Regions from separate parts of the Lysinibacillus sp. NPDC092081 genome, predicted to be linked through region 1. Evidence: riboswitches for the same ligand, from Rfam matches in the RefSeq annotation. Region 1 holds a riboswitch; each other region holds the start of a gene.
What was found. A riboswitch is a leader RNA that binds a small molecule or an ion and turns the genes downstream of it on or off. The one in region 1 is predicted to bind S-adenosylmethionine.
Positions count from the first base shown of each region.

Region 2: another riboswitch for S-adenosylmethionine. It lies ahead of ACIQLB_RS11690 (MetQ/NlpA family ABC transporter substrate-binding protein); the one in region 1 lies ahead of metK (methionine adenosyltransferase).
Region 3: another riboswitch for S-adenosylmethionine. It lies ahead of ACIQLB_RS20340 (bifunctional homocysteine S-methyltransferase/methylenetetrahydrofolate reductase); the one in region 1 lies ahead of metK (methionine adenosyltransferase).

Region 1 is NZ_JBIVRU010000002.1:18,534-29,676, reverse strand. It holds gene ACIQLB_RS05010 (gamma carbonic anhydrase) at 1-395, shown strand, start outside; gene metK (methionine adenosyltransferase) at 566-1,762, opposite strand; SAM riboswitch class I at 2,039-2,157, opposite strand; gene pckA (phosphoenolpyruvate carboxykinase (ATP)) at 2,887-4,473, shown strand; gene ACIQLB_RS04995 (alpha/beta hydrolase) at 5,133-6,089, shown strand; gene ACIQLB_RS04990 (MBL fold metallo-hydrolase) at 6,290-7,240, opposite strand; gene ACIQLB_RS04985 (alpha/beta hydrolase family protein) at 7,324-8,100, opposite strand; gene ACIQLB_RS04980 (NUDIX domain-containing protein) at 8,084-8,548, opposite strand; gene ACIQLB_RS04975 (transposase) at 8,890-9,207, opposite strand; gene ytzI (YtzI protein) at 9,346-9,492, shown strand; gene ACIQLB_RS04965 (hypothetical protein) at 9,563-9,724, shown strand; gene yidD (membrane protein insertion efficiency factor YidD) at 9,721-9,954, shown strand; gene ACIQLB_RS04955 (metal ABC transporter solute-binding protein, Zn/Mn family) at 10,063-11,058, shown strand; gene ACIQLB_RS04950 (transglutaminase domain-containing protein) at 11,021-11,143, opposite strand, start outside.
Region 2 is NZ_JBIVRU010000006.1:59,006-70,148, reverse strand. It holds gene ACIQLB_RS11720 (CoA-acylating methylmalonate-semialdehyde dehydrogenase) at 1-237, opposite strand, end outside; partial or broken gene ACIQLB_RS11715 (amino acid permease) at 262-1,670, opposite strand; gene ACIQLB_RS11710 (PucR family transcriptional regulator) at 1,897-3,465, shown strand; gene ACIQLB_RS11705 (carbon-nitrogen family hydrolase) at 3,565-4,359, opposite strand; gene ACIQLB_RS11700 (PhzF family phenazine biosynthesis protein) at 4,441-5,235, opposite strand; gene ACIQLB_RS11695 (pyridoxal phosphate-dependent aminotransferase) at 5,374-6,543, shown strand; SAM riboswitch class I at 6,782-6,886, shown strand; gene ACIQLB_RS11690 (MetQ/NlpA family ABC transporter substrate-binding protein) at 6,975-7,799, shown strand; gene ACIQLB_RS11685 (methionine ABC transporter ATP-binding protein) at 7,905-8,930, shown strand; gene ACIQLB_RS11680 (methionine ABC transporter permease) at 8,923-9,594, shown strand; gene ACIQLB_RS11675 (alpha-hydroxy acid oxidase) at 9,608-10,126, shown strand; gene ACIQLB_RS11670 (hypothetical protein) at 10,117-10,326, shown strand; gene ACIQLB_RS11665 (glycine C-acetyltransferase) at 10,789-11,143, opposite strand, start outside.
Region 3 is NZ_JBIVRU010000019.1:40,906-52,048, forward strand. It holds gene ACIQLB_RS20325 (SEL1-like repeat protein) at 1-785, shown strand, start outside; gene ACIQLB_RS20330 (protoglobin domain-containing protein) at 1,559-2,848, shown strand; gene ACIQLB_RS20335 (protoporphyrinogen oxidase) at 3,113-4,501, shown strand; SAM riboswitch class I at 4,626-4,725, shown strand; gene ACIQLB_RS20340 (bifunctional homocysteine S-methyltransferase/methylenetetrahydrofolate reductase) at 5,013-6,860, shown strand; gene metH (methionine synthase) at 6,853-10,284, shown strand; gene ACIQLB_RS20350 (GNAT family N-acetyltransferase) at 10,348-10,848, shown strand.

The DNA.
Region 1 (11,143 bases):
GAGGGGATGTATCACCAACAATTATCGGAAAACGAGTTAGTATTCAAGACCTCTGTTGCTTACATCAAAGCCCTAAATATCCGCTCATTATTGAAGATGAAGTAACAGTCGGACATCAAGTAACTTTACATAGCTGTACGATTCGTAAAAAAGCCTTAATAGGTATGGGCTCTATAGTATTAGACGGAGCGGAGATTGGAGAGGGTGCATTCATTGGGGCGGGTAGTCTTGTACCTCCTGGCAAAGTCATTCCTCCAAATAGCTTAGCATTAGGTCGTCCTGCAAAGGTTGTAAGAGAATTAAATGATGAAGATAAGGAAGATATGGAACGCATCATACGTGAATATATAGAAAAAGGACAATACTATAAATCACTTCAAACAGAAAATAAATAGCTATTTCAACAGCTCCACGTTTGCTTGAACAACCGAGCCATACATAATTATGATTAGGAGCTTCTCTTTTTCGATAAAAACAGCAAAAGGGGCTATTAGAATGTTGAGCCCCTTTCTGTAATAGTATTTTAAAATATTTTTTCAGCTCTTCATTACTTTAGCTGAATAGCTTATAAGCCTGCTTTTTCTTTTAATGCATCAGCTTTGTCTGTTTGTTCCCAAGGTACATTTAAGTCTGTACGACCGAAGTGACCATATGCTGCAGTTTGCTTATAAATAGGGCGACGAAGGTTAAGCATTTTAATAATCCCTGCTGGGCGTAGATCAAATAGCTCGCGTACCCATTTTACAATTTCACTTTCCGTAACTTTTCCTGTCCCAAATGTATCAACAGCAATAGATACAGGTTGAGCAACACCAATCGCATAAGCTAGTTGTACTTCAGCTCGTTCTGCTAAACCAGCTGCTACGATATTTTTTGCCACATAGCGTGCTGCATATGCCGCTGAACGGTCTACCTTAGTTGCGTCCTTACCAGAGAAAGCACCTCCACCATGACGTGCATAGCCACCGTATGTATCAACGATGATTTTACGTCCAGTTAGACCAGCATCCCCTTTTGGACCACCAATTACGAATCGGCCAGTTGGGTTGATGAAATATTTAGTATTGGCATCTAGTAATTCACTTGAAACAACTGGAGCAATAACGAATTCTTTTACGTCTGCTTGAATTTGCTCAAGTGTAGCTTCTTCGTCATGCTGTGTTGAAATTACAATCGTATCCACGCGCACTGGTACATTGTTTTCATCATATTCAATCGTTACTTGTGTTTTTCCGTCTGGACGTAAATATGCTAGTTCACCAGATTTACGTACTTCCGTTAAACGACGAGCCAGTTTATGCGCTAAACTAATTGGTAATGGCATAAGCTCTGGCGTTTCGTTACATGCATAACCGAACATTAAGCCTTGGTCACCTGCACCAATTGCTTCAATGTCAGCATCTGTCATAGAGCCTTCACGCGCCTCTAATGCTTGGTCAACACCTTGAGCAATATCAGGTGATTGCTCACCAATAGCAACAAGTACTGCTAGGTTTTCAGCATCAAAGCCATACTTTCCACGTGTATAACCGATTTCTGCTACAGTATCACGAACGATACCTTTAATATCTACATAAGTAGAAGTAGTAATTTCTCCTGCTACTAAAACTAAGCCTGTTGTTACTGTTGTTTCACACGCTACACGCGCGTTTGGATCTTCTACTAAAATAGCATCTAAAATGGCATCCGAGATTTGATCACAAATTTTGTCTGGATGTCCTTCTGTTACACTCTCTGATGTAAACAGTCGACGGTTTGTCATTTGGTTTCCTCCTATTACTTACTGCGAATTAATACGGTACTCATTACCCATGTCAAGTCCGCCCCTATGGATTGGACTCTCAAGCCGTTGTTGCTGTCGTTTTACTTTTGCACAAATATACAGCTGCCGCTCTTAACACGAGGTTTTCGAAAGATCCGTCATTATAATAAGGAAAGGACTATATGCTTACCTTTACATTCGTTTTTAACAATAAAAAAATCCTTTTCTCACGCTTACTTAACATGAGGAAAGGAATAATGACTTCGTAACCTTTCACTCTTATCGTTCAAGGGGCTTTCCCTTGCATCAGGTTGGCACCAGCGCATGTCGTGAAATAGTTCATGCAGGTTGCCGGGTTTCACAGGGCCTGACCCTCCACCAGCTCGGGATAAGAGTATCCGTTCAATATCTCATAATACGTAAAAGGTAGAACGTTGTCAAATATTTTTAGCTTCTTTCAGCGAGTGTCCAAACATCCGCTGAACCTGTGGCATTACCGAAATGACCGACATCGTATCGGCCCTCATGTTGTTGCCGCTACGTTAGCACTGCGCTTTCGCACAATAAACAACTGATGGCCAAAGCACAAAGCCGATTCTGGACGCAATTATGCCAAGGTATAATTGATTGTATTCTTATAAAGAAAGTATGGGATTAAACAAGAAACTAATTTGGATTATGCTGTAATTTGAAACAAAATAATCCCTATTCTCCACCTCACATCATGTGTTAACATATGTGTGACCCCTTTAAAGCACATTTTGTAGCTACAGAACATGTGGTGGATGAATATGATTGTAGCCTCATTTCAGTTGACGACAAACCCCAACTGATAAAAAACCAGCTAAGACTTCACATCCTGTGCGAACCTCATGTTAGTTAAGAGCTTCCAAACGCAATTTTGCTGTGTCGAAAGTGATTGTGTGATCACTTATTATAGGGTAAAAAACATTATCAAAACGAATCAATTTACTTTTTGTCGTTTTCTTGAAAAGTAATAAAATCTGAAAAATAATTTCCGAATTAGTATAGATTATTTAAGCAATTGTGTTATACTATTTTTGAAATTAAGAAAATCTCCCTCGACTCTAGGGAATACTATAAAAAAGGATGGTATTTAATCGATGAATTCAGTAGAAATTGCAAACGAACTGAAGGAATTATTAAGCGGCGGTAACATTAATGTTCAACTTTCAGTACCACAATTAGCTGAAAAGGCTACTTCTCGTGGTGAAGCTATGTTAACAGTAGATGGCGCAGTTCGTGCAGAAACTGGCAAATACACTGGTCGTTCACCTAAAGATAAATATACGGTAGAAGAAGATAGCACAATGGATAAAATTGACTGGGGAAAAGTTAACCGACCAATTTCTTCTGAAGTGTTCGATAACTTATATGTAAAAGTAGTAAAATATTTAAAAGAACGTGACGAATTATTCGTATTCAAAGGCTTTGCTGGTGCTGACAAAGATTCGCAATTAAGCATCCAAGTAATCAATGAATATGCTTGGCACAATCTTTTCGCTCATCAATTATTTATCCGTCCAACTAAAGAAGAATTAGCTTCTCATGTTGCTGACTTCACAGTTATTTCAGCTCCTAACTTTAAAGCAGACCCTGCTGTTGATGGCACTGCTTCTGAAACATTCATCATTGTATCACTTGAAAAGAAAATTATCCTAATCGGTGGTACTGAATACGCTGGTGAAATCAAAAAATCTATTTTCGGTATTATGAACTACTTATTACCACAACAAGGCATCCTTTCAATGCACTGCTCAGCAAACGTTGGTGAAGCTGGTGATGTTGCATTATTCTTCGGTTTATCTGGTACTGGTAAAACTACTTTATCAGCTGATCCTGATCGTAAGCTTATCGGTGACGATGAACATGGTTGGTCTGATAACGGTGTATTCAACATTGAGGGCGGTTGCTATGCAAAAACAATTAACCTTTCTGCTGAAAAAGAACCAGAAATCTACAACGCAATCCGCTTCGGTTCTGTTCTAGAAAACGTAGCTGTTGATCCAGAAACTCGAGTTTGTAACTATGATGATGGTTCATTAACAGAAAATACACGTGTAGCTTATCCAATTCAATACATTGAAAATATTGTTGATCCATCTGTTGCAGGTCACCCAAAAACAATCATCTTCTTAACAGCTGATGCATTTGGTGTATTACCTCCAATCAGTAAATTAACAAAAGAGCAAGCAATGTACCACTTCCTAAGCGGTTTCACATCTAAACTTGCTGGTACAGAACGTGGTGTTACAGAACCAGAACCAGTATTCTCAACTTGCTTCGGTTCTCCATTCCTTCCACTTCCAGCAACACTTTATGCTGAAATGTTAGGTCAAAAAATTGACGAGCACAGTGCACAGGTATTCTTAGTGAACACTGGTTGGACTGGTGGAGAATATGGTACTGGTAGCCGTATGAAGCTTTCTTACACTCGTGCAATGGTACGTGCTGCAATTGACGGCAAATTAGCTAATGTTGAAACAATTCAAGATTCAGTATTCGGTTTAAACATTCCAACTTCTATTGAAGGTGTACCAACAGAAGTGCTTAATCCTCGTGATGCATGGACAGACAAAGCTGCTTATGATGCTAAAGCTGCTGAACTTGCTGGTTTATTCAACAAAAACTTCGAGAAATTCTCAAATGTTTCTGAAGCTATCACTAAACTTGGTGGTCCATTAAAATAATTTACTAAGCAAAGGGAACGATTTAAAAGTCGTTCCCTTTTTTGTGTTGAAAAACAAAATGGTCCAGGAAATCTTTGAGAATGTTTTGGAGCTTTAATTTCCATTCCATGTTACTCGCTTTCCTGTGAACGAGCATCGGGCCGATTCCTCAGCTTTGTTGTTGTTGCTGTCGCTTCGCTTTCGGAAGAAAAACTGTGGCTGAAGTTTTGTTTTATTACTATAAATTAGGGTGACATGCCAGAAGATACATGCTAAGTGACCTGGTTGATTGGAGTGGAGACTGAGCGACTCCTTAGGAATTAGCAATAGAGGAACGAAGGCTAAAACCATCACATCCTGTGATAACGCCTTCGTGACCAACATCGTGTTGGCCCAAGCTACTCATCGGACGCCCCCAGGAAGCTTTGCTCTGCGCGAAAGCGTAGCGGCAGCGGCAAAGCGCTCAGTCGGAACGGAAATCAACCCCCTCGTTTTGCCGAAGAGCCATACTTTATTTAATAAAACACCTTAATTTCATTGACATAATAGCATTTCAACAACATGCAAAAGAAACGATTAGGGTCGTTCCCTTTTTTTATATTCCCCTATTTAAGAGAATTCTACTTTTCATATTAGTAACTTTGTGTATAATTCATAATAGTAGTTTTAGGGGGATATATATGAAAAGAAAATATAAAGTGATTATTACCATGGTCAGTCTTCTATTAGTATTGTTTGTTGTGGCTGGATTTTTTGCAGGGAATTATTTCTATAACTTCGCCTTAAATCCTAATACTGATAAATCAGCTGTGTTTAACTCTCCGCACAATTCTATTACTGTTAGTCCTAAGGATGCTAAAGAAAAAGAAGAGAGTGAGAAGTGGTTTAAAGAGAATTATGAGGACTCTTATATACAGTCTTTCGATGATTTGAAATTACATGCCTATACGCTTAAAAATACAAACGAAACAAATAAATGGGCAATTGTTTTCCATGGATATTCATCTGATGGCTCACAAATGACCAAGTACGCTAAGCATTTTTATGATACAGGCTACAATGTTCTCGTACCGGATGCAAGGGCTCATGGAAAAAGTGAGGGTGACTATATTGGTATGGGTTGGCATGATCGACTTGATGTAGTCTCTTGGATTAATAATGTTATCAGTTCTGATAACAACGCTGAAATTGTTTTGTATGGTGTTTCCATGGGAGGTGCTACAGTGATGATGGCCTCAGGAGAGGATTTACCTGGCAATGTTAAGGCTATTATTGAGGATTGTGGTTATTCCTCAGTTTGGAATGAATTCTCCTATCAATTGCAAGCAATTTTTAATTTACCTGAATTTCCCATCATGCAATTTTCTTCATTTGTTACGAAGTTAAGAGCTAACTATACGCTTGGTGAAGCTGATACTGTCAAGCAAGTAGCAAAATCGAAAACACCGATGCTATTCATTCATGGAAGTAATGATACATTTGTTCCATCTGATATGCTAAATGAAGTATATGAGGCTGCCAATGTACCGAAGGAGAAATTTATTGTTGAGGGTGCTGGACATAGTGGTGCAGAAAGCGTTGCTGGAGACGCTTATTGGGAAATTATTAATAACTTTTTAGCAAAATATATAGAGTAAATGTCCTTTTCTACCGTTCAGGTGCCTGCCATAAAGCACCTGAACGGTTTTTTGGTCTACCTGATCAGTTTTTCACTTGGCCCGAGCAGTTCTTCGAGCTACCTGTACAGTTTTTCAAACAAAAAACACCATCTTGAAAAAGAGTTAATCAAAATGGAGTAAACTCTCTAAATGAAGTTTGTATAATTCCCCTGCAATTTTTAGAAATAAATGCTTTGGAAACCTTGAAGTATTTGTAAATCAATTTCATCTGCTTTTGTCCTTTGAATGATAAAATCTAATCCATTTTTTGTGTTATCTGCAAATTTAGGCAATGCTACAAGAGCATCTGTTAAAGGTTTGTTGAAGTTGTCCCAATGTATTGGAATAATAAGTTTCGGTTGTACTTTCCGCACAGTTTGCTCATAATACATGTTTTGAAAATTTTGATCTTGAGCTCCTAATACTCCTATTCCTAAAAATAAAACATCAGCTTGAATGTCATCTAATGCTCCTTCTATATAGTTAGTACTTGGCTTAACAAAGAATGTTTTATTATTATGCGTAATCAAGAAATCGTATGAAGAATCTTCATGATAATCTAGGGCTTTTGCTGGTTGTTTAAGTGGTTCTTGTATTTTCTCTCCTTCATCAAAGGTTGGTGAATGTTTTGATTGAAGGACAGTGACAGTAAAATCATCAAACTGCATAGCCGTATTTACTTCGTATACAGACATCTGTTTCATATTTATACCGTTTCCAAGTCCTATATTAATTGCTGATTCTGAACCATATACATGCGTCCCAGTTTGTTTAGCGATATAAGCTAAATCTAGCGCATGATCATAATGTGTATGAGAGATAAACAACCTCTGAAGCTTATTATTATCTATTCCTATTTTCTTAAAGGCATTATTTACAGTATCTGCATCCGTTTTCACAGTGCTGAAAGGCAACATTTTTAATAAGGGTGGCCTAGAAATACCATCAATCAATAATTGCGGGTTGCCATCATCAAATAATAAAGATGATGTTCCTAAAAACGTGACCTTTATCTCACCTTGATTCAATGCTTTTTGCTTTGTTTCCGGAGCGTAGTATTCCTTGTATTGTTGAATATCTGCTGAAGGTGTTAAAAACTTATAATAAACAAAAGTGGAAGCGATTATCATCAATACTAATCCTACAATTATAATCTTGCGTCTTTTACTTATTATGTATTTCAAACAATACTCTCCTCTCAAAACATACTATTTTATTGACGTTTCATCCACTCGCAAAGTGCATGTACTATTGCTCTATTTTTGGCCGGTGGATACTGATGAGCATAGCGAAGATCATACCATGTTTCATATGTTTTATTAGCATCCTTTAAATAAAATTCTAACTGTCTTGCGTGTTCAATATCTACATTTTCATCACGATAGCCATGAATAATAAGTACTGGAGCTGTAATGTGTTCTACCTCAAAAAGTGGTGTTCGAGCATCATAAGCCTCTGGTACACGATTAGGCGTCCCTCCAATGACACGCTTCATCATCCTGCGCATATCTGTCCGCTCCCAATATGTAGCTGTTGCATCAGATACTCCTGCCCATGTCACAACAGATGTAATATCTCTACGTAAGATTGCAGTCCAAAGCGCCATAATACCACCACGCGAAAAACCAAAGACATTAATATTATCATTGCAAAACTGTTTTAATACTTCTACTGCGTATACAGCGTCATATCGATCAGCTCCTGCAAACTCATCTCGACCTTCTCCACCTCGATTGCCACGGTAATATGGGGCAAAAACGATAAAGCCTTGAGCTGCAAACTGTGCGATACGCGAAGGTTTAACCATACCAATGCTTTGCATGCCTCCCCGTAAATATAAAAAGCCATCATATGTACCTTCTGCCTTAGGCTCTGCTAATAACCCCTTTACACGTAGACCCTGTGACATATATGTGATTTCCGTTAAACGAATAGCTGGATTGGGCGAAGGATACGGACGTTTTCCAACGATTTTACCATTGGTCATAATGCTTCAACTCCTCCAGCATTTTCTGCATACCTTCATCCTTCATATGAAAGCTTAAATTTGGATGATGAGCAAATTCTTCATCCGTTAGCCAAGTCATCCCTGAAGTTTCTAAATCAAAATCAATGTCCTCCTGCCCCACAAATTGAGCAGTAAAGACCGTTTTACAAAATAAGATATCATCATGAACGGCGTATTCTGCAAACCATCTAAGGTTTTTTACATGAACACCAGTCTCCTCGAATACTTCCCTAATCGCTGCCTGCTCCAATGTTTCTCCAAGTTCTTGCTTACCACCTGGAACCTCTACACCACGTCGTTTATGAATCGTACATAACCATTTATTTTCATGCTTTAATAAAACGAGTACATGTTTAGGCTCAATGTTCAATTCGCCTCTTTTAAAACTTAAATCCACTTGTAAACCATTTAAATCTGTAAATGTAAACATGCTCTTCAACTCCTTTTTTCGTTCTTCAACGTCCAATGATGATCTTTTATTTCACTATAGTGTAATCATGTAGCTACAATCAACAAATTAAATCACTACTATTCAACTTCCATTAATCGATGCGATAGGGGGTTCTTAACGGGAAGTAATACCACATCTAATACTATGTTTATTCGATCGCAAACAGCAACAGCGCAACAAATTGGAATTTATTTACTGTTAGTGCTCAAAACGTGAGCTCTTCTCTTATGACAATGGTTAATCCGTCAAGAGTTGCTATTAGTTAAGACTAGCTTTCAGCAATAAAAAAAGAGTCACTGTTTTTTTCAGTGACCCTCCTTTCAGACACGTTTATTGAAATATGGAAGCTGTTCCACAAATGCCTTCGTATCCGCATCCCCATACTCATGAACAAGTGCATAGATTTTTTTTAATCGCAAATCAATTTCATCATTTTCTCTATCAAGATGATATTGTATATATGGCAATTGCGCTCGCCATGCATTTGAAATTTCTAACATCTGCATTTGCTGAAAAATCTTTTCAAAGACATCTAATGCTTGGCGATCTATGTTGAGTTCAAAGTTCCACGGTCCTGCAAATGGATTTGTATAATACGTTCTATTGGCAAGTGAAAAATATACACGCTGACGATCCATTTCTACAAAACACTCCTTTTACCATAGTATGGTGGTAAAAGGAGTGTTTTATTCGCTGGAATGTCAAACTTCCTTCACAACTAAGTAAGATTATCTAATTTATAATAGGAAGTATGAATAAGGAACGGAGTGAATGCCATGAGTTTAATTACACTCTTAGTTGTAGCAGCAATCATCGTTATACTAGTAACGGTCGCGACTATTATTAGTGTCAATCGTGCGTATGCTTTTAAACATACAGTTGATGAAAAACCTCAGCAAAGCTTTCATCAAGATGATGACTAGTTCAATTTCTACAATTTTTTTAGAGATTCTTTTATAATATTATTATCAAATAGAATTTGGAGTGAACGCAATGGGAGTACCATTACCAATAATCATTATGATCGCAATGATGATGCTTATGTTTGGCGTTTCTGTCATTGTCTTGTTGAAGAAAAAAAGCAATTTCTTTACACAAACTATCGATGCTAAGCCTAAGCAAATCAACGCTCAACAAAAGGATAAACAAATATGAAATATCCCTTTATATGGCTCATTAAGTTTTACAGAAAATTTATATCACCCATGACGCCGCCATCTTGTCGCTTCCATCCTACTTGCTCCTCCTATGGACTTGAAGCTTTTCAAAAACACGGTGCCATTAAAGGATTCTATTTAACGATTAAACGTATATCAAAATGCCAACCATTCCATCCAGGTGGCTTTGATCCAGTACCTGAAAAATGGCCTTCGAAAAAGAATTAATTTTCGAAGGTCATTTTTTCTTGTACTTTTTTCAGATGTGCGTTATTATAAGAACTGTTCTAAAAAATAAATCGTAATGGTTACTATTTGAAAGAGGTATGCTATAAGATGAAAAAAGTATTTTTATTATTTTTAGTTGCAGTCCTTGCCCTATTTACTGCTGCCTGTGGGAATAAATCAACAACATCCAAACAGTCAGAGACAAAAGATAAATTAACAATTTACACAACTGTCTATCCATTAAGTTATTTTGCACAACGAATTGGTGGCGATTTTGTAGAGGTTTCTTCTATTTATCCTGCTGGCGCCAATGAGCACACATTTGAGCCAACACAAAAAGATATGATGAAATTAGCAGATGCTAATATATTTTTCTATATCGGCTTAGGGCTCGAAGGCTTTGTTGAAAATGCTAAAAAAACTCTAGCTAATGAAGATGTAACAATGGTAGCAACTGCAGATCAGGTTTCAGATGAAAAATTAGCTGTGAGCACAGGTCACTCACATGATGATGAAGAGGAAGCACATCATGATCATGAAGACGGACATGGACATGATGATCATGATCACGGTAATGTAGATCCACATGTTTGGCTATCTCCAACTATCAGTCAAGACTTAGCACTTTCCATTAAAAACACTCTAGTTGAAAAAATGCCAGAACAAGAAGCTACATTCACAGCTAACTACGAGGCATTAGTAAAAGAACTACAAGATTTAGACAGCGAATATAAAGCTATGGCTGATAAAGCGCAAGAGAAAACGTTCTTCGTATCACATGCAGCATTTGGCTATATCGCAGGACAATACGGCTTAAAGCAAGTTCCAATAGCCGGTTTAAACTCACAAAATGAGCCTTCTCAAAAAGAACTTACGGCGATTGTTGATAAAGCAAATGATTTGCATATTCACTACATTTTATTCGAGCAAAATGTCTCTTCTAAATTAGCCGAGGTTATCCAAAAAGAGGTTGGAGCAAACTCTCTTATCTTGCACAATTTAAGCGTCTTAACAGCAGATGATGTGAAGAATAATGAGACTTACTTCACCCTTATGAAGAAAAATATTAAAACTTTAAATACTGCCTTATACGCTCACAAATAAATGAGTAAGGAGGTGCCCCGACAATCGTATGGGGCACCTCCTTTATTATGACGTACTTTTCTTGTGGCATTCTTTTTTCCGTTCT
Region 2 (11,143 bases), on a different contig from region 1:
ACGGAAACGATGCAAAACCTCGACCCGTTTACCAATCGATGTCTTTTTCCATGATGGGAAAGCTGCCTTCGCTAGCTGGATAGCCTGTTTCACCTCATCTCTAGTCGCTAACGGAACTTGCGCAATGACCTCTCCTGTTGTTGGATTATATACTTCCGAGTAACGACCACTAGTACCTGCTGTTTCAACACCATTGATAAAATGTGATAGCGTTTTCATTTTTTGCTGAACTGTCATAATTTCCCCACTCCTTATTTATTGTTATTCAAAATCCAATTCTTCCTTTTGGAAAATAGAGCTTGCTTCATCTACTGGGTCTGATGACTTTTTCCTTTGTGTAACTAAATAGAAAATCATCACTACTGCCACTACAACACATGTAAATAAAATTTGTGAGCGCATCGATTCAATAAAGAACATAGCGACCAGCAAAGCTGTTATAACCAATATTGTGAAATACGTTAAATACGGGAATAACCACATTTTCACTTTTAATAGCTCGGGAGTTTCTTTCTCAATTTTCCGTCGCATTTTTAATTGTGAAAAAGCAATGATTAAGTAAAGAATCAACGTGATTGCACTACATGAACTAAGTAAAAACATAAATACTTTATCTGGTGAAACATAGTTCATAATAACGGCAATATAAGAGAAGAATGTCGCTGTTAATATGGCATTAACAGGTGCTCCCTTTTTATTTAATTTCAAAAATGCTTTTGGGGCTTCCCCCTTCTCAGCTAAAGAAAATACCATTCGAGATGTCGCATATAGCGCGGAGTTTAAGCACGATAAAACCGCTGTTAAGACAACAAAATTCATGATTTGTGCAGCTGCTGGAATACCGATATAATCCAATACTGCTACATAGGGACTCGTTAAAATATCTGAGGAATGCCAAGGTAATAATGTGACAACTATCGTTATTGATCCAACATAGAAAATCAAAATACGCCAAGTAATTGAATTTGTAGCTTTTGTCACCGCTGCTAACGGTTCGTCAGATTCCCCTGCTGCAATGGCAACAATTTCTGTGCCCATAAAGGAGAAAATAACAATCACTACACCCATCAAGACAGCACCAAAACCATTTGGTAAAAAGCCCCCCTCACCGATTAGATTGGCAGTACCTACCGCATCAAAATTAGGTGCGATACCGAAAATAATAAATGCACCAAGTGCCAAAAAAGCTATAATACTTGTAACCTTAATAAGAGAGAACCAATATTCAAATTCACCAAAAGCTTTTACGGAAACAACATTTGTTAAAGTAAGTGCTACAGTTAATAAAAGACTTAGTAGCCATAAAGGAATCCCATCATACCAATATTGAATAATCGCCGCTGCTGCCGTTGCCTCTAAAGCAATTGCAACAACCCAGAAAAACCAATATAACCAGCCATCATAAAACCAGCCCACGGACCGATTGCTTCATGTGCATAATGCGCGAAAGACCCACTTGTTGGATTGACAGCTGCCATTTCTCCAAGCATTCGCATGACAAGAATAACGATAATACCCGCAAAGATATAAGATAAAATCGCGCCAGGGCCGGCTAAGTTAATCACTGAGCCGCTCCCCATAAATAGACCGGCTCCAATAACCCCTGCAATAGCGATCATCGTCATATGCCTTTTCTTTAACCCTCTTTGTAAATGCGTCTGTTGCTCCATATCTGTTCACCTCTTTTATTAGATTGGATTACCGCTTACAAAAATTTTACATGTTACATAGAAACGAAGGTATAGACAAACTGTAAAATTCTATACATTTGTTTTAAACATAATGTAAAATAGACTAAACATTCTTAAAATAAGGTATTTAAGTTTATTTAAGCAAAAATATCACATCAATAAGAAATCAGGAAGAAGATCTATGTTAAAAGGAAGGGGGATAAAAGTGAGTCAATTTAAGCTTCAAGTGAAGGATGTATTAGAAAATACATACTTTCAAAGTGCGGAGGTCGTAGCTGGTGATGATGGATTATTACGAATTGTAAAATGGGCCCATGTCATCGAAATTATACAAGTAGATAATTTTCTAGCTGGTGATGAACTGGTTTTAACAACAGGGATAAGCCTCCAGCATAGCATAGCGGATTTTATCTTTTTTGTAGAATCCTTAATCAACAAAAATTGCGCTGCATTGTGCATTGAATACGGGACTTCCATACAAACCATTCCAGAAGTAATTGTAGCTCTTGCTAACCGTCACAGCTTCCCTATTATCGTTTTTCATGACACTGTCCCTTTTGTCCGCATTACACAGGATTTACATAGTCAAATTATGAATCAACAATATTTAATGATCTCTACTTTAGAATCCTACTCTCAAACATTAAATAAAAATGCTCTATTAGGGCAAACCGCAGAAGAAATTTTACAAAATATGTATAATGAATTAATGACACAAATTATCTTTTCTATTAAAGGTCGAGAGCCTATCTTTTCTCCAAATATGCCTCATAATAAGCGCCAACAACTATTAACGATGAAAAAATCAGCACCAGTATTTAAAAATGAACCAATCTTTATTTTTGACCAGCATTATGCAGATTTAACGCTCTATAGAGAGGATGGTCTATTCTCAGAGTTTGAATTACTTATTTTAGACCGCACAGCTACTGCATTAGCACAGCTGTTAATGAGAGATTTTTATATTGAAGAGAAAAGGGACATTGAGGATGCCTCTATTTTAGCGGATTGGATCGATCAAAAACTATCGAAAGAGGAAATTTATAAATTTATCGTAACCTATCATTCTAACTATAAACTTTCTAGCGGGGCTGTTTTTATTTTAGCAACTCCTAATGCAGTCTCTAAGGTGCAAGAGGATATTATTTATAGTAAGCTCTACTATCGCAACCTTTTTGAGCAAAATGGATTTATACCATTTTTATTTGAAAGAAAAAGCTATGTCATTTTTATTTTACTCCATACGAAGGATAGTAAATCGAGTCGCGAATTATTAAATACGTTAGTTTCTTCCGTTCAGAAAACTGATTTTTATAAAAAACAAATGGTCCAAGGTTATCAAGTAGCCATTGGCAAAGTCGTTGCAGACGTAGAAGAAATACCAAAGAGCTATCAAACGGCACTCGAAACATTGTATATTTGCAGTAAAGTACAAACAACATCTTATTTTTACGATGATTTACACCTGTATCACCTCATCTATAAATTACAGATGCAAGTCAATTTACAGGAAGTAATTCAAGATTATTTGCAGCCCGTCATTGAATACGACAAAAAATATAACAGTAAGCTACTAGAAACTCTACAAGTATACTTGCAAACGAATGGCTCCAAACAACAAACAGCCAATCAACTGTTCATCGTACGCCAAACACTCTACCATCGCTTAAAAAAGCTTGAAAGTCTCTTAGGGGAAAATTTCATGAAGGGCCACAATCGCATTACACTTGAATTTATGCTGCTTGCTAATTCTTTGATTGAGGATAAGAATTAATTTCTTAGTTGTTGGCGGGTTTAGCGGCGATGTTCGCAGGTTTATCAGCGATGTTCATCGATTAGCACGCTCAACATCGCTTGAGCGTGCTATCAAATTTTAGTTTTCGGTAACTACTCCGCTATATAATCCTGGTCTGCGGTCGTCATAAACTGGAATTCGGCCACGGACTTCATCGACAATCGAAAAGTCCACGTCGATGACAGCTACTTCTTCATCCTCTGCACCAACCCAAAGCACTTCGCCCCATGGTTGAATAATCATTGATTGACCATTGAAGTTTTCTACCTTTCTAGAAATACGATTAACAGCGACCACAAAGCATTGATTTTCAATGGCACGTGCTTGCAGCAATGTTTTCCAATGATCAATACGTGGTGTCGGCCATTGCGCCGGTACGAACAATACCTTTGCTCCCTCTAAGGCGTGAGCACGTAGCCATTCAGGGAAGCGAATATCATAGCAAATCACTCCTGCAGCCTCGATATCTCCAAGAGTAAAGCGATTCATTTCATCCCCTGCTTCTAAATATAAATGCTCGTCCATCAAACGGAAAAGATGTGCCTTGTTATATTCACCTACTAACTCACCATTCTTATCAAACGTATACATCGTGTTGTAAAATTTATCGCCCTTCTTTGTTGAAACAGAGCCACCAACAATGTGTACGCCAAGCTCTTTCGTTAGATCCGATAAAAATGCTTTCGAACGCTCTCCATCCACATCTGCGAGCTCTGGTAATTTTTCAAGTGCATAGCCTGTATTCCACATCTCCGGTAGTACAATAATTTCTGCACCTTGTTTTGCTGCTTCACGAATCTTGTCCTCAGCGCGAGCAAAATTTTCTTCTACTTTGCCAAAGCCTACGTTTAATTGGATACAACCGATTTTCATTGTTATTCCTCCTCTAGACAGTACTTTTCTGTATTTATACTACAATAAATCAACCTTACTTCCATGGTTTAAGCTCAATATTTAGATTAATATTTCTCCACTTAATACTTGAACTGCCGAACCTGCAATAGCAACATCTTCTACTTTTGGTGTAACGTACAATAATCCACCACGTTTTGAAAGCTGTTTGCTAACGATGCTTTCTTTTGATAATTTTGCACACCAGTAAGGTCCTAACGCTCCATGAGTGGAACCATTTACATGGTCTTCATCAATGCCTTGTGCAGGAGAAAAGAATCTTGAGACAATATCAATTCCCTCATCCTTAGAAATGCTTGTAATACAAACACCACGTACAGGGAACTGTTTCATCGCAGGAAAATCAGCTTTAAAATCTGCAATATACTCTTCGTGACTTAGCTCCACTATATAATCCAATTCTGTTTTTCCTACATATGTTGGTTTCAACCCAAGCCATTCTTCAAGCTCCACAGGACATTCAATCTCTTCTAACTGGTACTTCTTAATTGTTATTTTAACTAGTTCATCCAGCCAAATTGCTTGCAAAGGACCACTTAAAGTCTGGAATGTAATTGCCGAGTTGACGGGTACAATCCCTTGTTTCCAGAGTAAAAAAGCGCTAGCGATTGTTCCATGTCCACAAATCGGTATTTCCTTTGCTGGCGTAAACCATCTAAGAAAAAAATCATTATCTTTCTTTTGGACAAAAGCTGTTGTTGGTACGGGGATCTCCTGAGCAATTTTCTGCATAGTCGACTCAGGTATTGTTGAATCAAGTAAACAGACTGCTGCGGGATTTCCCTTGTAAAGTTCTGTAGTAAAAGCATTGACGATAAAATATGAAACTTTGTTCAATTTTTTCACCTCATATATATAATTGGGTCTCTTTTAGTTTTTAGTTAACTGAAAAGGCTCTAGACAATTACTAAAAAAAGTAATATTATGTGCATCATATCTTTAATAATTATTATATTCTGAAAAAGGTGGACATGCATGGAATTCTCAAAAAAACTACAGCAACTCCCAACTCAATTTTTTGCAGCACTTGTGCAAAAAGTAAACGCTGCTCTAGCTGAAGGGCGTGATGTTATCAATCTTGGTCAAGGTAATCCAGATCAACCCACTCCTCCACATATTATTAAAGCATTACAGGAGGCAGCAGAAAATCCACAAAATCATAAATACTCTCCATTTCGCGGCATAGCAGAATTACGCCAAGCAGCAGCAAGCTTCTACAAACGTGAATACAATGTTGACATTGACCCTGAAACAGAGGTAGCTATTCTCGGTGGTACGAAAATCGGTCTTGTTGAGCTACCGTTAGCCGTTTTAAATCCCGGTGATACAATGCTATTACCGGATCCTGGATATCCAGATTACTTATCTGGTGTCGTATTAAGCGATGTTAATTTTGAAGTCATGCCACTTTTTGCAGAAAATGATTTCTTGCCAGATTATAATGCTTTATCCGATGAAATAAAGGAAAAGGCGAAGCTGCTTTACTTGAATTACCCGAATAACCCAACTGGTGGTACGGCAACACTTGAATTTTTCGAGGAAACAGTACGCTTTGCAAAAGAGCATAATATTATCGTATCACATGATTTTGCCTACGGGGCGATCGGATTTGACGGCAATAGACCTATCAGTTTCTTGCAAGCTGACGGTGCTAAAGATGTCGGTATTGAAATGTATACATTATCAAAAACGTATAATATGGCAGGCTGGCGCATTGGTTTTGCAGTTGGTAATCCCGATATTGTTGCAGCCATTAACCTTATTCAAGATCATCTATTTTGTAGCCAATTCCCTGCAGTGCAACAAGCCGCGGCAGTTGCACTTACTGCTTCCCAGAGTTGCGCGGATAAGCTAAGAGCGACTTATGAGCGTCGACGAAACGTCCTGATCGAAGAAGCTCAGCGAATTGGTTGGCAAGTAACAGCACCGAGAGGCTCTTTCTTTGCCTGGCTTCCTGTTCCGCTAGGTTTTACGAGTGAACAATTTGCCGATTTATTGCTCGACAAAGCTGATATCGCAGTAGCTGCAGGCAATGGCTTCGGTCAATATGGTGAAGGCTATGTTCGGGTTGGTTTACTTGTTAGCGAAGACCGCTTACGTGAAGCAATTAGCAGAATTGAAAAATTAAACTTATTTAGCTTATGAACATTTCAATCTCCCTACCTGAGTAGACTCAACCAAAAAACTGTTCCATTAGCTCAAACTTGGCTACGGGGACAGTTTTTTCATTTCACTATCTTTTTGGTTGCTCCCCCCCTTCTTCTAGCGGATTCTTTTTCAACGAAATATTATAATAAAATAAAAAATTTTAAAAATTCGATTGACTTACTATATACTATAATCTATATTAGTTTTATCGGATTTACAAAAAAATATTATAAATCTCTTATCAAGAGTAGCTGAGGGACTGGCCCTATGAAGCTCGGCAACCTCCTTTTTTAAGGAAGGTGCTAAATCCTGCAAACGATCATCGTTTGAAAGATAAGAGAGGACGTTTTTTCATGAGCCTCTCTTAGTTTTTTTAAGAGGGTTTTTTTATTTTTAAAAACCGAAAAAATAACTTTGGAGGTTTTCTCATGAAAAAGAAAAACAAATTTTTACTAGGTTTAGCGAGTCTCACATTGGTAGCAGCATTAGTAGGCTGTGGTACTAAAGAAGATAGTCAAAGTAAGGCTATTAATGAACATAAAATCGTAGTAGGTGTAACTTCTGGTCCACACGAACAAATTGCAGAGGTTGCTGCAAAAGTTGCCAAAGAAAAGGGCTTAGAGGTGGAACTAAAAACTTTCTCTGATTATGTGTTACCAAATACATCGTTAGCCGAGGGTGATCTTGATGTAAACAGCTATCAACACAAGCCATTCCTCGATGCATTTAACAAAGATCACAATACAGATTTAGTACCAGTAGGAAAAACAATTTTAACTCCTATGGGCATATACTCTGAGAAATATAAATCATTAGAAGACGTTCCTGATGGTGCAACATTCGGATTACCAAATGATCCAACAAACGGGGCTCGTGCCCTATTTGTCCTTCAAGAGGCGGGCTATATTAAATTAAAAGACGGAGCAGATTTAACAGCATCTATCCGCGACGTGGAAGAAAACAAAAAGAACTTAAAATTCATTGAATTAGAGGCCGCACAAATTCCGAAGCAGCTTAGTGAAGTAGATATAGCAGCCATTAATACGAACTTCGCTCTTGAAGCTGGCATTGATCCTAAAAAAGACTCCATTCTTTTAGAATCTACGGACTCTCCATATGTAAATTACATTGCGGTACGTGCTGAAAACAAGGACGACCCAACGATTAAGAAATTCGTTGAAGCTTATCAATCTGATGAAGTACGCAAATTTATTGAAGAGGAATTCAAAGGTGCTATAATTCCAAGCTGGTAAGTAACGATTAAGGACCTTTCATAAAATCGAGAATCTGCGAGACTCCTACAGGAAAGCTAGCAGATTCTTGCTTTATAGAAGGACTTAGAAAGGAGATATCACAGTATGATCCAATTAGAAAATATAACAAAAGAATTTAAAACTAAAAAGGGTATTGTCAAAGCAGTAAATGGTATTAACTTACATGTCAAAAAAGGTGAAATTCATGGAGTTATTGGCTATAGTGGTGCAGGAAAAAGTACTCTTATTCGCTGTGTCAATTTATTAGAGCGTCCAACAACAGGAAAGGTATTAATCGATCATGTAGATATTACTTCCCTTTCTCTAAACGACCTTCGCAAAACCCGTCAAAAAATCGGGATGATCTTCCAGCATTTTAACCTCTTAAAAACAGCGACTGTTTACAACAATATTTCGGTACCCTTAAAGCTTCTTGGCTATAACGACTCCGAAGTGAAAAAACGCGTTGCAAAATATGCAGAAATTGTTGGCCTAACAGAAAAATTAGATAGTTATCCTAGCCAGCTTTCAGGTGGTCAAAAGCAACGTGTCGCTATTGCACGTGCCCTTGCCCAAGAACCTGAAATTTTGCTCAGTGATGAAGCGACAAGTGCACTCGATCCTGAAACAACTGATGCTATTCTTGAGCTTCTCTTGAAAATTAATCGTGAGCTAGGCATCACTATTTTACTCATTACACATGAAATGAATGTTATTCAAAAAATTTGCGATGATGTATCTGTTCTTGAATCAGGGACGGTTGTGGAATATGGCTCTGCTATAGAACTATTTTCGAAGCCTCAGCATCCAACGACCCGAAAGTTTTTAAATACCATTTCTCAACGTAATTTATCCCCTTCCCTTATCGAGCAATTAAATGTTTCGGGAAGTGTTATTCGTTTAACATTCCTTGGCGAAAGTACAGGGAAACCATTACTTGCAGAAGTGAGCAAAGTTTATGATGTACAACCAAATATTTTAACAGCCAATATCATTGAATTAAAAAACGGCATTGTCGGTAATATTGTCGTGCATCTACACGGTGAGGCACATATCGTAGAAAAAGCACTTAAGTATTTTGCAGAAAACGGGGTAAGTGTTGAGGAATTAGGAGGCGAATTAAATGAATAGCATTCAAAGCTTCTTTGCAGATTGGTCAGATGTCATTGGGAAATCCATTATCGAAACCTTCCAAATGGTCGGGATTTCATTATTCTTTTCTATTTTAATCGGAATTCCGTTAGGGCTTTTAATCGTTTTAACTCGTCCGGGACAATCGTTTGAAAATAAATTTCTCTATCAATTTTTCAATTTATTTATTAATATTATTCGCTCTGTACCGTTCATTATTTTACTATTCTTCATTTTACCGTTCACGAAGCTAATTGTCGGCACGACTATTGGGGTAAAAGGTGTTATTGTGCCGCTTGTTGTTTATACAGCGCCTTATATTGCGCGACTTATGGAAACGGCACTTTTAGAAGTTGATCCAGGTGTTGTGGAAGCTTATACAGCAATGGGTATTAAGCGTCGTCATATTATTTCGAATGTCTTACTACGTGAGGCTCGCCCAGCCATTATTCTAGGCTTAACGATTGCCACAATCGGTCTTATAGGAGCAACAGCAATGGCTGGAATGGTGGGTGCTGGTGGTTTAGGTGATCTCGCCTACCGTTATGGACATTTACGCTATGAGGTCGATGTGATGTATGCGACAGTGTTTGTCTTAATCATCCTTGTTCAGAGTATTCAATCAATAGGTAACCGCTTTGCCGCGAAGCTAAAGAAAGATTAGTAGGAGGATTACGATGACAAAGACAACAGATGGCGATCTACTGTTAAAAAATATTAATGCACAAGCCCCCTTCCCTATTTGCTTTGCAGATTTAGAAAAGGCAGTTGCAGAAAAAATGGAAGCTGGTCCATTTGGTTACATCCGTTCAGGTGCTGGTGGTGAGCAAACATTACGAAATAACCGTGCAGCCTTTGAAAAATACTCTATTATTCCACGCTTTTTACATGATGTTTCAAGTATTGATACATCGATTGAGCTGTTTGGCAAAGTACATCCAACGCCGTTCTTATTTGCTCCTGTTGGCATGAACAGAATGGCACATGATGAGGGAGAGCTTGCTGTTGCACGTGCAGCTGATCAGTTAAAAATTCCTTATATTCAAAGTACCGTTTCAAGCTATGCGCTTGAGGATGTAGCACAAGCAGCTCCCACTGCTACTAAATGGTTTCAATTATATTGGTCAACAAATGAGAAAATTGCCTATAGCATGCCGCTCGAGCTGAGGCCGCTGGTTTTGAGGCGATTGTTTTAACTGTAGATACAGTCATGCTTGGCTGGCGTGAAGAAGATGTTCGCAATCAATTTTCACCATTAAAGCTTGGGTATGCACGAGGAAACTATATGAACGACCCTGTTTTTACTGCTTCTTTACCAGATGATTCATTCGAGTCATATGTACAGGGCGTTTTGCAAAATGTGTTCCATCCAACGATCAATTATGCCTCGGCATAATTGCGTCCGGAATCGGCTTTGTGCTTGCACAAAGAACTCCTTTCCGATTCCGTGACATCCGCCGGAGGCTTTAACTTCTTTCTGCTGAAAGAAGTTAAATTGGGAGAATGTACGTGAATTAAAGACGACTTTGACGGTTCTATCCGTCGCTCTGTCTTCTATCCGTCACTTCGGGGTGGCTTTCCGTCGCTTTGGCTCTTCTATCCGTCACTTCTCTGGTTCTTTCCGTCGCTCTGTCTTCTATCCGTCGCTTTGGCTCCTCTATCCGTCACTTTGGCTCTTCTTTCCATCACTCTGTCGGGGCTATCCATGATTTTGGCTGTTCTATCCACGACTTTGACCGTTCTATCCACGATTTCGGCTGTTCTATCCACGACTTTGACGATTCTATCCATCACTTCGACCTTACTATCCGTCTGAATCTCAAAAAGGGCTACCTCACAATTGAGGTAGCCCCATTTTTTATTGAATAACACCTAGTTCACGACCGACTTTTTCATAGATTGCTAGAGCGTCGTCTAGCATTTCTTTTGTATGTGCCGCTGTAGGCATGTTACGAACACGTCCTGTGCCTTTTGGAACCGTTGGGAAAACGATCGATTTAGCGTAGACGCCCTCTTCGAATAGGCGACGTGAAAATTCCTGTGTAAGCTTTTCATCACCAATAATACATGGTGTAATTGGCGTTTCCGATTCGCCGATATTAAAGCCCAACTTAGCAAGACCTGCTTTTAGATAATCGCCATTGTCCCACAGCTTATCGTGAAGCTCTGTTGAGTCGATCAGCATTTGCACGGCTGCTGTAATCGCAGCAACA
Region 3 (11,143 bases), on a different contig from region 1:
AGCTTGGAGAATATTATAGTGCAATTGACGGAGAATATTTTAAACCAGAAAAGTCAGTAAAGTGGTTTGAGTTAGCAGCATCTCAAGGTAATGCCGATGCACAATATGCACTTGGTAATTTTTATTTTGAAGGTATAGGTGTTCAAGAAAACTATAATAGGGCTTTTTCATTGTATGAAGCTGCAGCAAAGCAAGGGCATCCAGATGCTGCAAATAATTTAGCAGACATGTATTTTAACGGTGAAGGGGTACCAGAAAATTTGGTACTTGCGAAGAATTGGTTCGACTTCGCCGCTCAAAAAGGTGTGGCTGAGGCTATGTTTACACTCGGAATTATTTACGAGCAGGGATTAGGAATCGACAAAGACGAGGAGCAAGCATGTAGCTACTATAAAAAATCTGCAGAAGCCGGCTATGTTGAGGCACAATACAGGCTTGGAGGAATCTATTTAGAGGGACACTTAGGGCGACCTAAAGATGTGAACCGTGGATTATATTGGTATGAACGAGCTGCAGAGCAATATCATGTCGATGCCTTTTATGATTTGGGCTTTATTTGGAGTCAAGGGTTAACAGGTATACGAAATATTGAAAAGGGTATTCATTGGTTTAAACAGGCTGCTCTTCAAGGTGATTTGGAGGCTAAATTACAACTAGGGCACATATACAATAAAGGGGAAGGAATAGCTAGAAATATTAAAGAGGCTATAAAGTGGTATGGACTTGCAGCAAATGCAGGAAGTGAGGAAGCTGCAAATTTACTGCAAGAATTAAAAGGAACGTAAGTGTTTTTAATTAAAAAATAATGGGTATTTAGATTCAATTATCAACTCTTTTTGTATAGGTCCTAGGTTTTTGTTTTGGATTATAAGATGAGTGTATATTACTATAATTAACTGATTGTAAAAATATTAATATAATAAAGCGATAGTACTACAAACTAAAACAAGGAAAAAATAAGCATAAAAAAAACAGAGATGATGTAAATTGGCTACCCAAAAGTATTGTGGTAGCTTTTTTTTGCTTTGGACAAAAAATAAGATAATAGGTACTATTCGTACATTTTATGGTAAAAAATGTATAAATGAAAATTGACAGCTATTTATAAAATGTATAAGGTATATGAGGGATTTTGAAAGAGTAGTTAGTAGCTATAGCAAAGTATAAGGTTATTGTTATACTGTTTTTTCGCAATATTTTCGTAAATAATGGTGCTTTTCTTCTTGGGTATATTAAATAAGAAAATATAGGGTTAATTTTGACCGATAAAAAGATTTTTTGCTTATGTATACCCATTTTTAGCTAATAGATTAAAATGGTTAACCAACATCCTGATGGCTTATCACTAAAAGTTAAAGCCTCGGACACAATTATGCCGAGGCATAATTGATTAAACATATACTATATAAGGTGATTGGAGTGGAGGCTGGGACGCCCAGTCGGAACGGAAATCAACTCCACATTATGTGATGAGCCTTTCTGATCTCTTATATTTTATGAACGGACTTAGATTTTTCTCAGCTTTTCAAAAGTACACGGCATGAAAGAGGGTAAATGTGTGATTTTTCAAAAACAGGGAAAGACAATGGCGTTAGATTTAGAGCAATACATTGTAAAAATGGATATAGCGAATTGCCATTCAATAAAAAAGCAAATTGATTTACTTAAATTGACAAAGCGGGATTTACAATATTTAAAAGCCTTTCAACCTTTTGTAGAAGGCAATATTGATAATATTGTTGATCGATTTTATGAAATGATTGGAACTGAACGTAGTTTAGTAGATATTATTAATAGACATAGTTCCGTGGAGAAGCTGAAAATTACATTACGACGTCATATTATTGAAATGTTTAATGGTACGATTGATGATGAATTTTATCAAAGACGAATTAAAATTGCTAAAGTGCATGTCCATATCGGGCTTAAAACACAATGGTATATTTGCGCCTTTCAAGATTTAACAGCATCATTTATTGATTTGGTTGAAGAACATATTAATCATCCAATGGATCAGCTTAATACAATTCGAGCCATCTCAAAAATTTCTAATTTTGAGCAACAGTTAGTTTTAGAGGCATTTGAGCACACAATTGAGCAACTTCATGAAAAAATGGAACGTAGGAAAGAAGCGATAGAGCAAGAAATCGTAGAGTCTTCAGAAGGTCTTGCCACAATATCTCAGGAAACGAACAATTCATTTCATCGCTTAAGTGGACAATCAGATGAGATTAAACAACTAGCGAAAAAATCACTTCAAGTTTCGACTATGGCTGAGAGTCAGGCATTAGAAGGTCGTGAACGGTTAAAGAGTCAATCGCAAAATATGAGTAATATTATTTATTCGCTTGATGATATTGCGGAAAATATTGCACAGTTGTCAGATATGTCAAAGGAAATGGAATCGATTATGAATGTTGTGACAAATATTGCTAATCAAACAAACTTGTTGGCATTAAATGCGGCAATAGAAGCGGCTCGTGCTGGAGAAGCGGGTAAAGGCTTTAGTGTTGTTGCAGATGAAGTAAGGAAACTATCGATTCAAACAAAGGAATCTGTCACATCGGTAGCGACTTTACTACATAAAACGAATGAACGGACAGATAAACTTGTTCATTCGCTTAGTAATATTCAAGAAGAGGTAGCCTCTGGTGAGGAAAATATGGTTCAAACAGAAGGACAATTTACTAACATATTAGAAGCTATGACTGAAGCCAAAGATCAAAATGGTCGGATGGAAAAAGAAGTACAAGCAATAGTAGAAGTACTAAGTGAATTAGGTATTGCCTTTAATGAAGTGAAAAATTCTGCTGGAAAATTAGCTAGCTTTACACAAAATTTAAATTAATTAAGGCAAAGAAATTGTTGTTTCCTATTTTTTTTAGGCGCTACACACTTAGGGCACAAATAACACTATATCAACTGTTAATATATAAATTCCGTTAGGTAGATAAAAGCCTCTAGCGAGTATAGGCTATTTGAATATGAAAAAGATGGAGCTATCCAATGTGCTGGATAGCTCCATTTTTGCTAAATTTGTAAAGGGTTTAACATAATTTTCGATAAAAAAAGTTTATACTGAAATAAAGAACTAAAAATAGGGGCGGTTAATATGAAAACAGTTGTTGTATTAGGTGGCGGAATTACGGGATTGTGTACGATGCATTATTTACAACGCCAAGTTCAGGAGAAAGACTTAAATGTAAAGCTTGTACTCGTTGAAAAGAGTACATACCTTGGTGGCAAGCTTCACTCTGCATATGAACAAGGCTTCATCATGGAAACAGGAGCAGATTCTATTGTAGCGCGTCATAAAGGTGTCATGGAGTTAGTAGAAGAACTTAATTTTGAACAAAATCTTGTGTATAACGAAACGGGCATTTCGTATATATACACAAATAATGAGCTACATGCCATCCCTGCAGACTCAACGTTTGGTATTCCTATGAGCTTACAATCTCTTGAAGAAAGCACGCTTGTATCAGAGAAAGGTAAAAAAGAAGCATTAAAAGATTTAACAATGCCAAATGAAGTGTTTACAAAGGAAAGCTCTATTGGGGAATTTTTAACATACTATTTAGGTGAGGAGCTTGTTCAAAACCAAATAGCGCCCGTACTTGCAGGTGTATATTCAGGAGATTTAAATCAGCTTTCCATTGCTTCCACGTTACCTTATTTAATCGATTACAAAAATGATTACGGTAGTATTATTAAAGGTTTCGATGCAAACAGAGAACAGTTTGTGAAAGCAGCCAATAAAAAATTTATTTCATTTAAAAATGGTTTATCATCACTAATAGATCGACTTGAAGAAACATTAACGGATGTAGAAATTATAAAAGGGGTAGCCACTACTAGTGTTAAAAAGCAGGAGAATCAATACTCTGTTACATTAGCAAACGGTAAAATGATGGAAGCAAATCATGTTGTAATGGCACTGCCAAATGAAGCGGTACAAAGTTTATTGCAGGATGAATCTTTGAACTGCTATTTTAAACAATTCAATACTGCATCCGCCATTACAATTTACTTAGGATTTGATGTACCCGATAATAGATTACCAGCAGATGGAACAGGCTATATTGTGTCACATAATTCGGATGTTATTTGTAATGCAGCAACGTGGACAAGTCACAAGTGGAAACACACCTCAGCAGAAGGGAAATTACTTGTACGACTTTTTTATAAGAGCATTAACCCTGAGTATGAGAGATTGCGTATGATGACTGATGAAGAGTTAGCAGCTGTTGCTCTAGAGGATGTAAGAATAAGCTTGGGGATCGAGGAAAAACCAACTGTTGTTGACGTGACAAAATGGATCGACCAAATGCCCAAGTACGACTTGGCACATCGTGAAGCGTTGCAAGGCCTCGTTCAAGAGCTTGAGAAAAACTATCCAAATTTATCAATAGCGGGATGCTCTTATTTTGGAGTGGGCATAGGTGCATGTATTCAAAATGGTAAAAAAATTGGTGAGGAACTTGCTGAAAAACTATCATAATTGTTTGAATTGAATCAAAATATAATGTTTTTCGTAAAATTATCCTCTGTTCTGTGAAATAGTCTTGACTCAATCGTTCGTAAAGGATATGATTCTTTTAATTATTTAAAAAATTCATACTACATTCTTATCAAGAGAAGCAGAGGGACTGGCCCTATGAAGCTTCAGCAACCAACTTATTGTCAGGTGCTAAATCCAGAAGACCGTTGTGTCGAAGATGAGAAGGAAAAACAATTACGAAACGTAAAGCCTTCTTTTTTTTTATAAAAGAAGGCTTTTTTATTTTAACTTGTTTCAGCGGGTGTCCAAACATCCGCCGAAAGAAGTTAAAGCCTCCGGCGGATGTCATGGAAATCGGAAAGGAGTGCTAAAAAGGATGTTAGCCTAAAATCATCGCATCCATGCGATAACGGCTAACTAACCTGCATCATGCAGGCCTAAGCACAAAGCCGATTCCAGACGCAATTATGCCGAGGCATAATTGATAGAAAAGGGAAGAGAGGCTAGTTTTATGGGATTGCTTGAAAGGTTAAAAACGCATGTTCTAACAGCAGATGGCGCAATTGGTACGGTTTTATACGGCTATGGCTTGGAGTACTGCCATGAGGAAATGAATGTACAGAGACCGGAATTAATTGAAAAGATTCATAGAGAATATATAGCAGCTGGTGCCGATATTATTCAAACGAACACTTACGGAGCTAATGCCATAAAATTAGCCCGCTATGGATTAGAATCTCGTGTGCAGCAGTTTAATGAAGCCGCGATAACGATTGCAAAACGAGCAGCGGTAGATGGTGGACAATTTGTCTTAGGTACTATTGGGGGAATCCGTGGTATTCGTAAAAGTGACGCAACGTTAGAGGAAATTTTAGCAACAGTTGATGAGCAGGCAACTGTTTTACTTGCAGGAAATCCAGATGGCCTTTTACTTGAAACTTATTATGATTTTGAAGAGCTAACAGCGACTTTAACAATGCTACGAGGTAAAACGAAATTACCGATTATTGCTCAAGTTTCTATGCACGAACCCGGAATTTTGCAAAATGGAATGAGCTTAAATAACGCCTTACATAAACTTGAAGCGCTAGGTGCTGATATCGTAGGTGTTAACTGTCGCTTAGGTCCTCACCATACTATACAAGCATTCGAAGGAGTAGAACTTCCTAAGAAGGCATTTATGTCAGCATATCCGAACGCCTCTCTCCTTGATTTGGAGGATGGCCGTGTTGTTTATGAGTCGGAGGCAGATTATTTTGGTCGAGCAGCTGTAGAGCTTCGTGATCAGGGGGTACGTTTAATTGGTGGCTGCTGTGGTACGACACCAAAGCATATTGCTGCAGCGAAAAAGTACTTAGATGAGCTATCCCCGGTCGAGGAAAAGTATGCAAAGCCAGAAAAAGTAGAGGTTGTACGTGAGGCAGAGCCAGCAAATTATGAGCCATTACATGTAAAAGTAAAACGTGAACGCTCGATTATTGTGGAGTTAGATACACCAAGACATTTAGAAATCGAAGGTTTTATTGAAGGTGCAAAAAAGTTATATGAAACTGGCGCGGATGTAGTCATGATGGCAGATAATTCACTCGCTTCTCCAAGGATTAGTAATGTCGCAATGGGTGCCTTGCTGAAAGAAACGCATGGGGTACGCCCATTGACACATATAACATGCCGAGATCGTAATTTAATTGGTCTACAATCACATTTAATGGGATTAAATGCACTAGGGATTCATGATATTTTAGCAGTTACTGGAGATCCGACAAAGGTAGGTGATTTTCCAGGGGCTACTAGCGTTTATGACGTCTCTTCAATGGAGCTCATCCAATTAATAAAACAGTTAAATGAAGGTGTATCTTTCTCAGGGAAACCACTTCGTAAAAAGGCGAATTTCTCTGTAGCGGCTGCATTTAATCCTAATGTACGTGTGCTCGATCGCGCTGTCTCTCGATTAGAAAAGAAAATTGAACATGGGGCAGATTATTTTATTTCACAGCCTGTTTATACAAAGGAAAAAATTGTGGAAATTTACGAGGCAACAAAGCATTTAGAAACACCAATTTATATAGGCATTATGCCAGTAACGAGCTATAAAAGTGCGGAGTTCTTGCATCATGAAGTGCCGGGTATCAAACTATCGGATGAAGCGTTAGCCCGTATGAAGGCTTGTGGCGATGATAAGGAACGCGCAACACTAGAAGGGATTGCAATTGCTAAGGAATTAGTAGAAGTAGCAGCGGAGTATTTCAATGGTATTTACCTCATCACACCGTTTTTACGCTATGATATGACACTAGAATTGATGAAATTTATTGAGCAATTGGATGAACAGAAAAAAGGGGTAAGTATAAATGGCTAAGCACTTGATTGAAGAGCAACTAGAGAAACGAATTTTAATTCTTGATGGCGCAATGGGTACAATGCTACAAAATGAAAATTTATCAGCAGAGGATTTTGGCGGCGAGGAATATGATGGCTGTAATGAAAATCTTGTGCTAACTAGACCAGATGTGCTTGAAAAAGTTCATAGAAAATATTTAGAGGCTGGCGCAGATATTATTTGTACAAATACATTTGGAAGTACACCACTTGTATTAAATGAATATGATCTTGGTGCGAAGGCAGAAGAAATTAATAAACGTGCTGTGGAAATTGCACGCAAAGTAGTGGATGAGTTTTCTACATCCGATTGGCCACGTTTTGTTGCGGGGGCTATGGGACCAACTACAAAAACCTTGTCGGTTACAGGTGGTATTACATTTGATGAGTTAGAGGAAAACTTTTATGTTCAGGCAAAGGCATTAATCGAAGCCGGATCAGATGTCCTTTTGCTAGAAACTAGTCAGGATATGCTAAATGTTAAGGCAGGAACATTGGGAGTATCTCGTGCCTTTGAAGCAACTGGAAAAGAGCTACCTGTGATGATATCGGGAACAATTGAACCGATGGGAACGACACTGGCTGGTCAAACAATTGATGCTTTTTACATTTCTATCGAGCATATTAAACCATTGTCAGTTGGCTTAAACTGTGCGACCGGACCAGAGTTTATGACGGATCATATCCGTTCACTAGCAGAGCTTTCAACAGGCTATATTAGCTGTTATCCGAATGCAGGCTTACCTGATGAGGAAGGCTGCTATCATGAATCACCTGAATCACTGTCACAAAAGCTAAAAGGCTTTGCAGAAAAGGGCTGGCTGAATATAGTTGGAGGATGCTGTGGTACAACGCCAGCGCATATTGCCGCTATTCGAGAAGTGCTAAAGGACAAAAAGCCTCGTCAATTACCAGATGCAACACATGGTCATGTAGTATCAGGTATAGAGCCATTAGTGTATGACGATTCTATGCGTCCATTATTTATTGGGGAACGGACAAATGTCATCGGCTCTCGTAAGTTTAAAAATTTAATTATTGATGGGAAGTTTGAGGAAGCGGCAGAAATTGCGCGAGCTCAAGTGAAAAATGGAGCACATGTTATCGATATATGTTTAGCAAATCCTGACCGCGATGAACTAGCGGATATACGTGGCTTTATGCAGGAGGTTGTAAAAAAAGTAAAAGTACCTCTTGTGATTGACTCAACAGATGAAAAAGTAATTGAGGAAGCACTTAAGTTTTCTCAAGGGAAAGCTATCATTAATTCGATTAACTTAGAGGATGGCGAGGAGCGTTTTGACGCAGTCTTACCGCTAGTGAAAAAATATGGTGCATCTTTAGTTGTGGGGACAATTGATGAGCAAGGCATGGCGGTTGATCGACACCGCAAGCTAGAGATTGCTGAGCGTTCATATAAATTGTTAACAGAAAAATGGGGTATTGCTCCTGAAGATATTATATTTGACCCACTAATGTTCCCTGTAGGTACAGGAGATGAACAGTATATTGGCTCAGCGCTTGAAACAGTGGAAGGAATTCGCCTTATTAAAGAAAAAATGCCTCGTACATTAACGGTGCTTGGTGTAAGTAATATTTCGTTCGGATTACCACCAGTAGGTCGTGAAGTATTAAACGCTGTGTATTTATATCACTGTACACAGGCTGGTTTAGATTATGCAATTGTGAATACGGAGAAGCTAGAACGTTATGCATCCATTCCTGAGGAGGAAATTAAGCTAGCAAATGATCTACTCTTTCATACAAATGATGAAACATTAGCAGTCTTTACGGATTTCTATCGTGATAAAAAGAAGGAAAAAACAGAGGCAGATATTCCAAAAACAGTAGAAGGTCGCTTAGCTTACTATATTTTAGAGGGTACAAAAGAAGGGCTTATTGAAGATTTAGAGGCTGCTCGTGAAATTTTCGAAACACCGCTTGCTATTATTAATGGACCATTAATGGATGGAATGGCAGAGGTTGGCAGCTTATTTAACGATAATCAGCTGATCGTAGCAGAAGTATTACAATCAGCAGGGGTTATGAAGGCAGCGGTGGCACATTTAGAGCAATTTATGGAGAAAGATGAAGAGAGTGCTGGCAAGGGGAAGATGGTACTTGCAACTGTAAAAGGCGATGTGCATGATATTGGGAAAAACCTTGTTGATATTATTTTAAGTAATAATGGCTATAGGGTGATTGATCTTGGCATCAAAGTAACACCTGCCCAGTTAATAGAAGCGATTCGCAAGGAAAAGCCAGATTTCATCGGGCTTTCAGGCTTACTTGTAAAATCAGCGCAGCAAATGGTTATTACAGCTCAAGATTTCAAGGAAGCAGGTATTGACGTACCTATTTTAGTAGGGGGAGCGGCATTATCCCGTCGCTTTACTGAAACAAAAATTGCCGGCGAATATAATGGACCTGTCATTTATTCAAAGGATGCGATGCAAGGATTAGAGCAGGCAAATCGGTTAATGGGGATAGATACACGTGCAGATTTCTTAGCTGAAATTAAGGAATCGCGTGAAAAACGCTTAGAGGCAGACGAAAAAAGAGCGGCTCGCCCTGCAAAAGAAATAACTGTAAAGCCTGTGCGCACGGTAAAGGAAGCGACTGTCTTTCTTCCAGCTGATGTGCGACGCCATGTAAAGAGAGAATATGCTGTTTCGCATTTATATCCATATGTTAATATGCGGACATTACTAGGACATCACCTAGGTTTAAAGGGTCAAGTACAGCAATTACTTGATGCTGGCGATGCAAGAGCAACGGAGTTAAAAGATTTAGTCGACGATTATTTACAAAGGGATCTGTTGAAACCATCAGGTATGTATCAGTTTTTCCCTGCCCAAGCCGATGGGGATGATGTAGTCGTTTACGATCCAGCAGATAGCAAAACAGAAATTGAACGATTTACCTTCCCGCGTCAGCAAGTTGAACCGTTTTTATGTCTTGCAGATTTCCTAACAACAGTTGAAAGCGGTGAAATGGACTATATTGCCTTAATGGTGGTAACGGCAGGACAAGGGGTTATGGCGAAGGCTCGTCAGCTAAAAGAGGAAGGGAAATTCCTTGAAAGTCATGCATTACAATCTACAGCCCTTGAGCTTGCGGAAGGCTTTGCGGAACGTATGCACCAAGAAATTCGTGACCAGTGGGGCTTCCCAGATGCGACAGAATTTACGATGCGTGATCGTTTCGCGGCAAAATATCAAGGACAGCGCTTCTCATTTGGCTATCCAGCATGTCCGAACTTAGAGGATCAAGAGAAATTGTTTGGCTTATTAAAACCAGAGGACATTGGAGTGCATTTAACGGAAGGCTTTATGATGGAACCTGAAGCTTCTGTTTCAGCAATCGTCTTTGCACATCCAGATGCGAGGTACTTTAATGTGTGATGCCAGAAAAAGTAGTAAAATCTAATAGTAATTAACCCCTTCTAAAGTTTGGACGTGAGCATGATGATTCGATTAATGGAAGAGAAAGATTTACCTGAGGTTTTAGATATTTACAATGACATTATTTTAACGAGCAAAGCTGTTTATCGATATGAAACACAATCGTTAGAAGAAAAAAGACAATGGTTCAAGGAGCAGCAAACGATTGGGAATCCACTGCTAGTCTTTGACGAAAATGGCAATGTAGCCGGCTTTGCAACATATAGTCAGTTCCGTCCATATCCAGGTTATAAGCATACAATGGAGCACTCTGTATATGTGCATAAGGATCATTATCAAAAGGGAATAGCTACACAATTAATGCTTGAACTTATTCGAACTGCTAAAGAGCAAGGTGTGAAGACACTCGTAGCGGGTATTGATGGTGAAAACAACGGAAGCATTAAAATACATGAAAAACTAGGCTTTGAATATGCAGGTACAATTAAAAATGCAGGCTATAAATTTGAACAGTGGCTAGATCTTGTATTTTATCAACTACAGTTAACTGGACCAAAAGCATAGAAAGGGTATGGCATGTCATATCCTTTCATAACTGAAGGCAAACTCTAGTTTATTTGCATAAAGCTGAATAATAATTGACCCCGACATTCAGCATTTTGTGAGGAGCATCGAAAAGTATTATTTTCCTCCATAGTTAATCTTTATGATATTGTAATAAATAGTAATATTCTTTTGGATTAGCTTGTCTACCTATGCTAATGATGAGGAGTTGTTGATTTTTCAAGGAGATTGAAGCCAAGCCCGCGGAAAGCGCCAACTCGGAGTGAAAATCAACCTTTGTTTATTGATACAAATT